Regions from separate parts of the Rhodococcus sp. RS1C4 genome, predicted to be linked through region 3. Evidence: predicted binding sites of a transcription regulator. Region 3 holds the regulator's gene; each other region holds the start of a gene.
The links. Region 3 encodes LexA, which represses DNA repair genes until DNA is damaged. Its sites were predicted from a motif close to CGAACANNTGTTCG; they were not measured.

Region 1: a site for LexA is predicted at 1,217-1,230, ahead of CH289_RS19755 (CoA transferase subunit A). Genes of this name have one in related genera too.
Region 2: a site for LexA is predicted at 1,817-1,830, ahead of CH289_RS10700 (HNH endonuclease signature motif containing protein). Genes of this name have one in related genera too.

The regions. Positions count from the first base shown of each region.
Region 1 covers NZ_NOXZ01000037.1:218,984-222,260, forward strand. The annotation lists gene pcaG (protocatechuate 3,4-dioxygenase subunit alpha) at 1-438, opposite strand, end outside; gene pcaH (protocatechuate 3,4-dioxygenase subunit beta) at 431-1,177, opposite strand; gene CH289_RS19755 (CoA transferase subunit A) at 1,367-2,113, shown strand; gene CH289_RS19760 (CoA transferase subunit B) at 2,110-2,748, shown strand; gene fdhD (formate dehydrogenase accessory sulfurtransferase FdhD) at 2,738-3,277, opposite strand, start outside.
Region 2 covers NZ_NOXZ01000022.1:176,307-179,583, forward strand. The annotation lists gene CH289_RS10695 (AAA family ATPase) at 1-1,706, opposite strand, end outside; gene CH289_RS10700 (HNH endonuclease signature motif containing protein) at 1,845-3,277, shown strand, end outside.
Region 3 covers NZ_NOXZ01000047.1:45,405-48,681, forward strand. The annotation lists gene nrdR (transcriptional regulator NrdR) at 1-8, opposite strand, end outside; gene CH289_RS23765 (hypothetical protein) at 136-534, opposite strand; gene lexA (transcriptional repressor LexA) at 943-1,641, shown strand; gene CH289_RS23775 (acyl-CoA dehydrogenase family protein) at 1,771-2,913, opposite strand; gene CH289_RS23780 (uracil-xanthine permease family protein) at 3,015-3,277, opposite strand, start outside.

The DNA of each region.
Region 1 (3,277 bases), on a different contig from region 3:
GACGTCGATGTGCGGGGCCTCGATCATGTCGTTCTCGGCGGGGAGGGCGCCAGGTTTGACGGTGTGGACAGTTGCGGTGCCGGTCGCGTCCGCGACAGCTCGGCCGAACCCGCGGAAACCCGCCGGAGTCGGTGTCCGGCGGCCACGTGGGTCGTCGGCGTGATCGAACCGGCCCGACGCATCCGCCTGCCACGTCTCGATCATCGCGTCGGCCAGCGGCGTGCGATTGCCGTCGAGGACGGTCACCGAGATGTCCACGGAGCCTGCGGTGCCCGCCGGAACCACGTCTGGCCCGTCCGGCCACGGCAACCCGATGTGCAGGTAGGGTCCGACGGTCTGCGAGGGTGTCTGGCCGAACGGGACCGTCGTGAAGTTGCTTCCCGGCGCAACCGGGTATCGAGGGGCAAGGGCGCCGCTGTCGGACACAGGCTCAGTCATCGTGGTCGTCCCCTTCGAACGGAGTGGCATTGCGTCCGCGAAGAACGATGTCGAATCGGAAACCCAATGCCCAGTTGTCCTGCGTCGCTTCGTAATCGAACGCGCTGATCATGCGGGCCCTGGCATCCTCGGGCGCCGAGTTGAAGATCGGGTCCTGGAAGAACATCGGATCGTCCGGGAAGTACATCTGCGTGACGAGGCGCTGCGTGAACGCCTGGCCGAACAGCGAGAAGTGAATGTGCGCCGGTCGCCACGCGTTGTGGTGGTTGCCCCACGGGTAGGCGCCCGGCTTGATCGTCGTGAAGCGGTAGTTGCCTGCCGAGTCGGTCAGCACTCGGCCGACGCCGTCGAAATGGGGGTCGAGTGGAGCGGGCCAGGTGTCACCGGCGTGACGATATCGTCCGCCTGCGTTGGCCTGCCATACCTCGACGAGTGTGTCAGGCACGGCTTTCCCGTCACTGTCGAGCACTCTGCCGTGCACGATGATGCGTTGTCCTTGCGCCTCACCGCCGTTCACGAGGGTCAGGTCGGCGTCCGCGGCCGTGACCCGTCCCCCGCCGAGCACCGGTCCGGTGATCTCGGTGAGGCGTTGGGGCAGAAGGATCAATGGTTGCTTGGGGTGACGCAGTGCGGTGGTGCGGTACTCGGCGAAATCACGCGGCGCGTTGACGCCGGTCTGGTCGCGGTACGGGCCGGCCGGGTCGACGGTGATCGAGTGGTTCGGCGGTAGAGGGAGCATCGGTGGTTCCTCACGGGAAAGTTACGTGACGGTGCGCGGCGACCGCATGTTCGTGATGTGGACTTCTCGCCGCTATGCGAACGATCGTAGACCGCCGGTAGTGGGCCAGGCAACAAAAACAGCCACAAATGTTCGCATGGTGGCGAGGTGTTCACACAGCGCACATTTTTGGGTATGGTCGGCGGCATGATGGACAAAGTGGTGGCGAGTGCCTCCGAAGCCGTTGCCGACATGCCCGACGGGGCGTCCGTCGCCGTCGGAGGATTCGGACTGGTCGGGGTCCCGGAGATTTTGATCGACGCGGTGCTGCAGCAGGGAGCAACCGACCTCGAGGTCGTCAGCAACAACTGCGGCACAGACGGATTCGGTCTGGGAATCCTGCTGGAGAAACGACGCATCCGTCGAACGATCAGCTCCTACGTCGGCTCCAACAAGGAGTTCGCCCGCCAGTATCTGGCCGGTGAACTCGAGGTCGAACTGACGCCGCAGGGAACGCTCGCGGAAAGGTTGCGGGCCGGGGGAGCGGGCATCCCGGCGTTTTTCACGCCCGCCGGCGTCGGAACGCAGGTCGCCGACGGTGGTCTGCCACTCCGGTACGACGGCAGCGGCGGAATCGCGGTGGCGAGTCCGCCCAAGGAGACGCGCGAGTTCGACGGGGTCACCTACGTCATGGAACGCGGCATCGTCGCCGACTACGCGCTGGTCCACGCGTGGAAGGGCGACCGGCACGGCAACCTGGTCTTCCACGCCAGCGCCAGAAACTTCAATCCTCCGGCCGCGGCCTCGGGTCGCGTCACCATCGCGCAGGTCGAGCACCTCGTCGAGCCGGGCGAGATCGCCCCCGACGACGTCCACACGCCCGGGATCCACGTCCAACGAGTGGTGCACGTCGGGCCGGTACACGTAGGAATCGAGCAGCGGACGGTGCGATCATGACTTCCCCGAAACTGACGCGTGAGCAGATGGCTGCTCGTGTGGCCCAGGAACTGAACGACGGTGAATACGTCAACCTCGGCATCGGTATGCCCACCCTCGTGCCGAACTACCTACCGACCGACATCACCGTGATCCTGCACTCCGAGAACGGGGTTCTCGGAGTCGGGCCGTACCCGACCGAGGACGAACTCGACCCCGAGATCATCAATGCGGGCAAGGAGACCATCACCGTTCTCCCCGGTGCGTCGTACTTCGATTCCTCGCAATCGTTCGGGATGATCCGCGGCGGTCAGGTAGACGTCGCCGTACTGGGCGCGATGCAGGTCAGCGCCACGGGAGACCTCGCGAACTGGATGATCCCCGGCCACATGGTCAAAGGCATGGGCGGGGCGATGGATCTGGTGCACGGAGCTCGTCGAGTCATCGTCATGATGGAGCACGTGTCGAAGAAGGGCGAGCCCAAGATCCTCGACTCCTGCACTCTTCCGCTCACCGGCGTCGGGTGCGTTCAGCGAATCATCACCGACATGGCCGTGCTCGACGTGACGGCCGACGGCTTGAGGCTCGTCGAGACGGCCCCCGGGATCACCGAGGACGAGGTGCGCGCGGCGACGGGAGCAACACTCAGCGTGTGATGCGGTGCGTGTGCGAGTACAGGTTCATGTTCTCGCCACGTAGGAACCCGACCACCGTCAGGCCCGACTCGTCGGCGAGATCCACCGCCAGCGACGACGGCGCCGACACCGCGGCCAGGACGGGTATGCCCGCCATCACTGCCTTCTGGGCGAGTTCGAACGATGCGCGGCCACTCACCATCAACACCGTGCCTGCGGCCGGGATCCGATCCTGCGACGCAGCCCAACCGACGACCTTGTCGACCGCGTTGTGACGGCCGACGTCCTCGCGCAGCGCGAGCATGGTGCCGTCCGCGTCGAAGAGACCGGCCGCGTGCAGTCCGCCGGTGGAGTCGAACACCTTCTGAGATTCACGCAGGGTCCCCGGCATCGTGGCCAGGACGGACGCCTTCACGCGGACGTCGTCGCCGGCGGGGGAGAAACGGCTCTTCAGTCGGACCGCGTCGAGCGACCCCTTGCCGCACACCCCGCACGACGACGTGGTGTAGAAGTTGCGTTCCACACCGGGTTCGGGCGGTGCGACGCCCTC
Region 2 (3,277 bases), on a different contig from region 3:
GCCGCGATCGACGAGGTCTCGTCCAGGGTTTCGTGGGCCTCCGCTCCGAGGGTGCTCGTCGAGTACTCGGCAATCAGCTGCCGCACTGCTTCTTTCGCCGCGTCCGGCATCGGCGACAGAAGGTCGCGTCCTTCCGAGGAAAGCTCACCAGGGGCGCTCGGTGCGGGAATCGCCTCGGCGAGACGGGCCAGCGCTGTTCTGCGCCACTCGCCACCGCTGAAATGAGCAGCACCGAGTGCGGTGAACAGCAGTGCCAGGACCAGACTTTCGTCCGTCGGCGTGTACTCCGCGAACGTGCGGCGCACCACGTCGAACGCTTCGTCCGGTTTGGCGGTCTGCAACAGAATCGACGCGGTCGGAAGCGCTGCGGCACTCCGAATCTCGGGCGAGACCGTTGCTCGGCGAACCTGAGCGGCCAACGACAGTCCCCACTGCGGATCGCCCGCCATGTAGGCGGCGTGCGCGGCACTGGCGTATCGCAATGCCGCTTTGTCCGGGGCCGGAGAGATCTGCGCAGCCCGTTCCAACGCACGTGCCACCTCGAAGAATCCTCCTCGGCGGTGGGACAGCTCGGCGGCGCCTTCCAGTTCCGCGGCCACCGATTCGTCCAGGCCGTCCGCGGCCGCAGCACGGTGCCACGCTCGGCACGGCGGATCGTCGACCAATCGAGCCGCGAAATCCTCGTGTGCGGCGCGGCGCTGATCCACACTGCAACCGGAATAGGCTGCGGCGCGCACCAGCGGGTGCGTGAAATGTACGGCGCGGCCGTCGATCACGACGAGACCGGAGTGTTCCGCTTCCCTCCACACCGACAGATCACTGCCGAACCCTGCAGCCGCGGTGATGACGTCCAAGGATTCGTATCCGGATCCGGACGCCGCGTAGAGCAACAACTTTCGCGTCGGCGGTGTCAGATCGGCAATCCGAAGGGAGAACAGCGACTGCACCCGCCGAACCCGGTCGTCGCTGGTACCGGCCGACAGGTCGACGCCCGACCGGACGACGGCACGGCTGAACTCGATGATCGCGAGAGGATTTCCCTCGGCCTGACGGATGATCTCGAGCCGCGCGGAGCGAGACGGCGTCGTGGGCTGACGGTCCAACAGCGCAGCCGACTCGGCGGCGGTGAGGTTCGGAACCTCGGCTGCCGCGACACCGGGATCGACGCCGTCGGGAATCCGGTGCCCCCGCGCACTGCACAATGTGGTCATCGGCCCGGCCACCCGCCTGACCGCGTACACGACGATGTCGAGCGAATCCCGGTCGAGGAGGTGCGCGTCGTCGAGAAGCAGGACGAGAGGTGACTCCTCGGCGAGCACTTCCAGGAGGTGGAGTACCGCGTGCCTGCAGGCGTACATGTCGACCATCGCGGGCAACGGCGCACGGCCCAGCATCTCGTCGAGTGGGGTTCGAACCGCCTCGGGTAGACGGTCGACGAACGCCATGACCGGCCACAACAACTGCTGAAGTCCGGAGAACATCTGCTGCGTCTCGGCGTCCACGCCCGACGCCTGCAGCACTCGAACACCGGCGTCCTCGGCGACGGCACGCGCATGCCGGAGAAGAGTGCTCTTCCCGATCCCGGCCTCCCCCAGCAGCCAGAACATCCGATCACCCGCGCCGGGATCCGTCACCATGCGAGTGATCGACGCAGCCAGCGCGTCTCGCCCGACCAGCGCCCCGGCGAGCGGGTGTTCCGCAGTCATCGAGCACCGCCCGTAGTTGTAGCAACAATCTGTCGTTCACATTGTGACACCGCCGCGCCTGTCGTACGACGTTCGCATAGCCACCCACGGCGGCGCATACCCGTTGTGTTCGAACATATGTTCGATTACACTTGGGGCATGGGAATGCAGGGGGGCACGACCAGAGAGGTTCGCGCAGCTGCCGATGCAGCTGCGGCGACGGCGCTGTCCTCGCTTGCAGATGCCCGCCGGGCCGAGAACAGGTGCGCTGCCGCGGTGGTCCGTTCGGTACACGACTTGACCGAACTCAGATTCGCAACGGAGATGGACGTACATCACTCAGGAGAGGACGAAGCCGACATCGCGTTGGCCAGGCGCACGGTCGAATGCGAGGCCGCCGTCGCATTGTCCCTCTCCCGCATGATGACGCGTGACCTGTTGACCGTCGGTGCGCAACTCGCGTGGCGCCTACCTCGGGTCTCCGCAGCCTTCGGCGAGGGCGACTTGGACTACCCACGCGCCCGGGCAATCGCACTCACCTTGGAGAAGGCAAGCGACACCACGGTCGCGGCGTTGGAGGAGTCCATACTGTCGGCCGCGCTGCGCATGAACACCAGAGCACTCGAGGAGAACATCTGGCGAGCCTGGTTCGAGCACGACGCCGCCGAAGCCTCCGCCGCTCAGAAAGCAACCGAATCCGAGGAGCGCTGCGCCGAGGTGAAGCGAGGCGATGACGGTACGGCCACCCTCATTGCCAGGATGTCCACTCTCGAAGGCGCGGAATGCAACTCAGTTCTGGAAGAATCGATCGGGACAGTGTGCTCCCGTGATCCGCGGACCAAGAAGCAGCTCCGAGGATTCGCACTGCTGGCTCTCTTCCACCGCGAGGACTACATCCTCTGCACCTGCGGTCGAGCAGAGTGCCCTGTCCGCAGCACCGAGCGAGTCCACAAGGATCGTCGCCCCCACCTGCTCCAGATCATGATCGACATCAAGACACTGCTGGGGCTGACCAACGAACCCGCGACCCTCGGAGACGGAACCGTTCTCGACCCTGAAATCGCACGACACATCGCCGGCAGTGCCGAGTGGCAGATCCTGCTGACCGAACTTCTCGACGCCGCGCACCACGCGACCGCTGCAACCGATCGCACCGCCGAAGCCCGGGTCGAGTCCGACGATGCCTCGCCGCAACACAACACCGACGGCAACGACGGCAACGACGGCAACGACGGGGACAGCGATACCGACGGCCCCGGTGACTCGGGTGGCCCTGGTGTTCCGTCCGACCCTGATGTTCCGTCCGGTCCTGTACCGCGGGTAACTTCGGGCGGCGGCGCGTCGGAAGGTCCGCGCGCTGTGCGGCTGCTGCGCCGTGGCAAGATCCGGTCGGCAGCTCCGCTGCCTTCACGGGAATCCGCTTCCGCCAACAGAACAACGTCGTCGAAGGGCCGACACCGCGACATCGATCTGTCGAAGTACATACAGGACTTCCTGTCCGCGTCGGCGCAGGATTCATCGTTGACCCGCGGAGTACACCCCGACGGCCATGGCGGTTTCCTCGAGCCGCCACCTGGCGCGCTGACGTACAG
Region 3 (3,277 bases):
CAATGCATGGTTGAGCCTCCGTCGTAGCCGTCACGCACCCCCGAACGGCACACAGGAGGCGCAGGCTTCGAGGATACTCGGAGCGGAACCGAACCGGCTCCGTCCCCTGACAGACGAGGCAGACACAACACAGCGCTACGGACCTACTGTGCTGCTGACGACCGTGCCGTTCGAGACCGTGTCGCCCGATACCGTGTCGCTCTGGACCTGGACCGTGGCAACAGAGGGCGCAGAAACCGATTCGAGCGACGATGCGCGCAGGTTCGCCATTCCGACGAGCGCCAACAGCACCAGTGCGGTCCCCACCACTCCCGCCACCGCGCCGAGCACGGTGATGCGCTGGCTACGATGCGCCTGGTCCGCGCACCCCTCGGCCCGCCGGTCGTGCTGGCCGCCGCGCACCGCGGACGCGCCGACACGACGCCGACGTTGCATCGCCGCACGACGCTGCGACGCAGTCTGACGGGTACTGACAGCACGGCGAGTCTGCTGGTGCTGCTCCGTACGGACGGGCCGCTCGGTGGTGATGCTCATCGGAACCTCCGGTGTCGAACGAGACGTGGATTCGAACGCTATTCGATCAGGCGTTCGATGAACGCTTGTTCGAAAGTTCTATCACGCACCTCCGACAAAGTCAGTAGAAAACGCGACACGGATCGAACAGATGTTTGATCCAACAGCGATTACGGGCTAAGTTCGTGTCAGAAACCACACGTCACATCCATCCCACGCGTTCTGGTCTTCGAGCACGTTCGAGTTCCGGCACACGCACGCATCACGCAGGAGGACGCACGAATGAAAGACGAGACCTCTACTGGGTCGAATGGCACGGGGTCGAATGGCACGGGGTCGAACGGTAAGACTGCTGGGAAGCCCGCTGCGCCGAAAACCGCGGCGACGAAAAGTGCGGCCGGCAAGGCTGCGGCGGGCAAGCCTGCTGCCGTGCCGACGGCGAAGGCGTTCGAGGGCGAGGGAACGGATATCAACGCCGGACTCACCGAGCGTCAGCGCAAGGTGCTCGAGGTGATCCGGGCGTCGGTCACCGAGCGGGGATATCCACCGAGCATCCGCGAGATCGGCGATGCCGTCGGGCTCACGTCCACATCGTCCGTGGCACACCAGCTGCGCACGCTCGAGCGCAAGGGCTTCCTCCGCCGAGACGCCAATCGTCCTCGGGCCGTCGATGTGCGGGGGCTCGACGAGGTGCAAGCGGATCACGCGGCTGCAGTCGCCGACGGTTCTGCTCCGTCCGAGGACCAGCTGCCCACGCCGACTTTCGTACCCGTTCTCGGACGAATCGCCGCGGGTGGACCCATCCTCGCCGAGGAAGCCGTCGAAGACGTGTTCCCGCTCCCCCGCGAACTGGTGGGCCAGGGGTCCCTGTTCCTGCTGAAAGTCGTCGGCGAATCCATGATCGATGCCGCGATCTGCGACGGAGACTGGGTTGTCGTGCGTCAGCAGAGCGTCGCGGACAACGGCGACATCGTCGCGGCCATGATCGAGGGCGAAGCAACCGTCAAGACGTTCAAACGAACCAAGGGTGATGTCTGGTTGATGCCGCACAACCCCTTGTTCGAGCCCATCCCCGGCAACGACGCAGCGATCCTGGGCAAGGTCGTCACCGTGATGCGCAAGCTCTGAACAGCGCTCGTTCCACCACCCGGTACCGACATGGAGCGAACGTGACGTTCGGTCACTTGATGTGACCGAACGTCACGTTCGCTCCGTTCAGGGGGGGTGCGGCGGCGCGCTCTCGGGGTTACGACGGGGTCAGAGGTCCAGTCCTCGGCCGATGATCTCCTTCATGATTTCCGTGGTGCCACCGTAGATGGTCTGCACACGAGAATCCATGTAGGCCTTGGCGATCGGGTATTCCTTCATGTATCCGTAGCCGCCGTGCAGCTGTAGGCATCTGTCGATCAGCTTGACCTGGTTCTCGGTTGTCCACCATTTCGCCATGGCGGCTTCCTGCACGGTGAGCGTGCCGGCGTTGAGGAGTTCGATGAACTTGTCGACCATGATGCGTGTCGCGGTCGTTTCCGTGGCCAGTTCGGCGAGCACGAAGCGGGTGTTCTGGAATTTGCCGATGGACTTGCCGAACGCTTTGCGGTCCCGGCAGTACTGGATGGTCATGTCCAGCGCGGATTCCATGGCTGCGGCTGCGACGACGGCGATCGACAGGCGCTCCTGCGGCAGGTTCTGCATCAGGTAGATGAAGCCCATGCCTTCTTCGCCGAGGAGGTTGGCTGCGGGGACTCGAACGTCGGTGAAGCTGAGCTCGGCGGTGTCCTGGGCTTTCATGCCGATCTTGTCGAGGTTGCGTCCGCGTTCGAAGCCTGGCATGTCGCGTTCGACGACCAGCAGGCTGAAGCCCTGCGCACCCTTCTCCGGGTCGGTACACGCGACGACGATGACGAGGTCGGCGTTGATGCCGTTGGTGATGAAGGTCTTGGATCCGTTCAGGACCCACTCGTCCCCGTCGCGAACTGCGCGGGTCTTGATTCCCTGCAGATCACTGCCGGTACCGGGCTCGGTCATGGCGATCGCGGTGATGAGTTCGCCTGAGCAGAATCCGGGGAGCCAGCGCTGTTTCTGCTCGTCGTTGGTGAGCTCGATCAAGTAGGGCGCGACGACGTCGTTGTGCAGGGTGAACCCGATTCCGCTGTATCCGCCGCGGGTGGTTTCCTCGGTGACGATGGCGTTGTACCGGAAGTCCTTGACCCCGCCGCCGCCGAACTCCTCGGGCGCTGCCGTTCCCAGGAAGCCTTGCTTGCCAGCTTCCACCCAGACGTCACGGTCGACGATGTTCTGCTCTTCCCAGCGCGCATGGTTGGGGGCGACGTGCTGGTCCAGGAACTTGCGGTACGACTCGCGGAAGAGGTCGTGCTCGGGTTCGAACAGGGTGCGGTCCACGGGTTACTCCTTCGAGGGTGACACTTGTCGTGCGTTCCCTCGACACTACGACCGCGCCCGACCTCGGTCGATGACCGAGCCGCGCAGGATCGGTGACCGAACTAGCGGGTAGCGAGCCGGCTGAGTGCGCGCAGAGCCGGATAGCCGACGAGGATGCCCACCGAGCCCCATGCGATGCCGCCGAGGGCGACCGATCCGATGGTCAAGGTCAAATCGCCGATTCCCGCGACCAGTGCGGCCGCGACGACGGTGAGGTTGACCGGGTCGGTGAAGTCGACCTTGTTGTCGGACCAGATCCGGACTCCCAGTAGGCCGATGAGTCCGTAGAGGACGAGCGTGGCGCCGCCGATGACGCCGTCGGGAA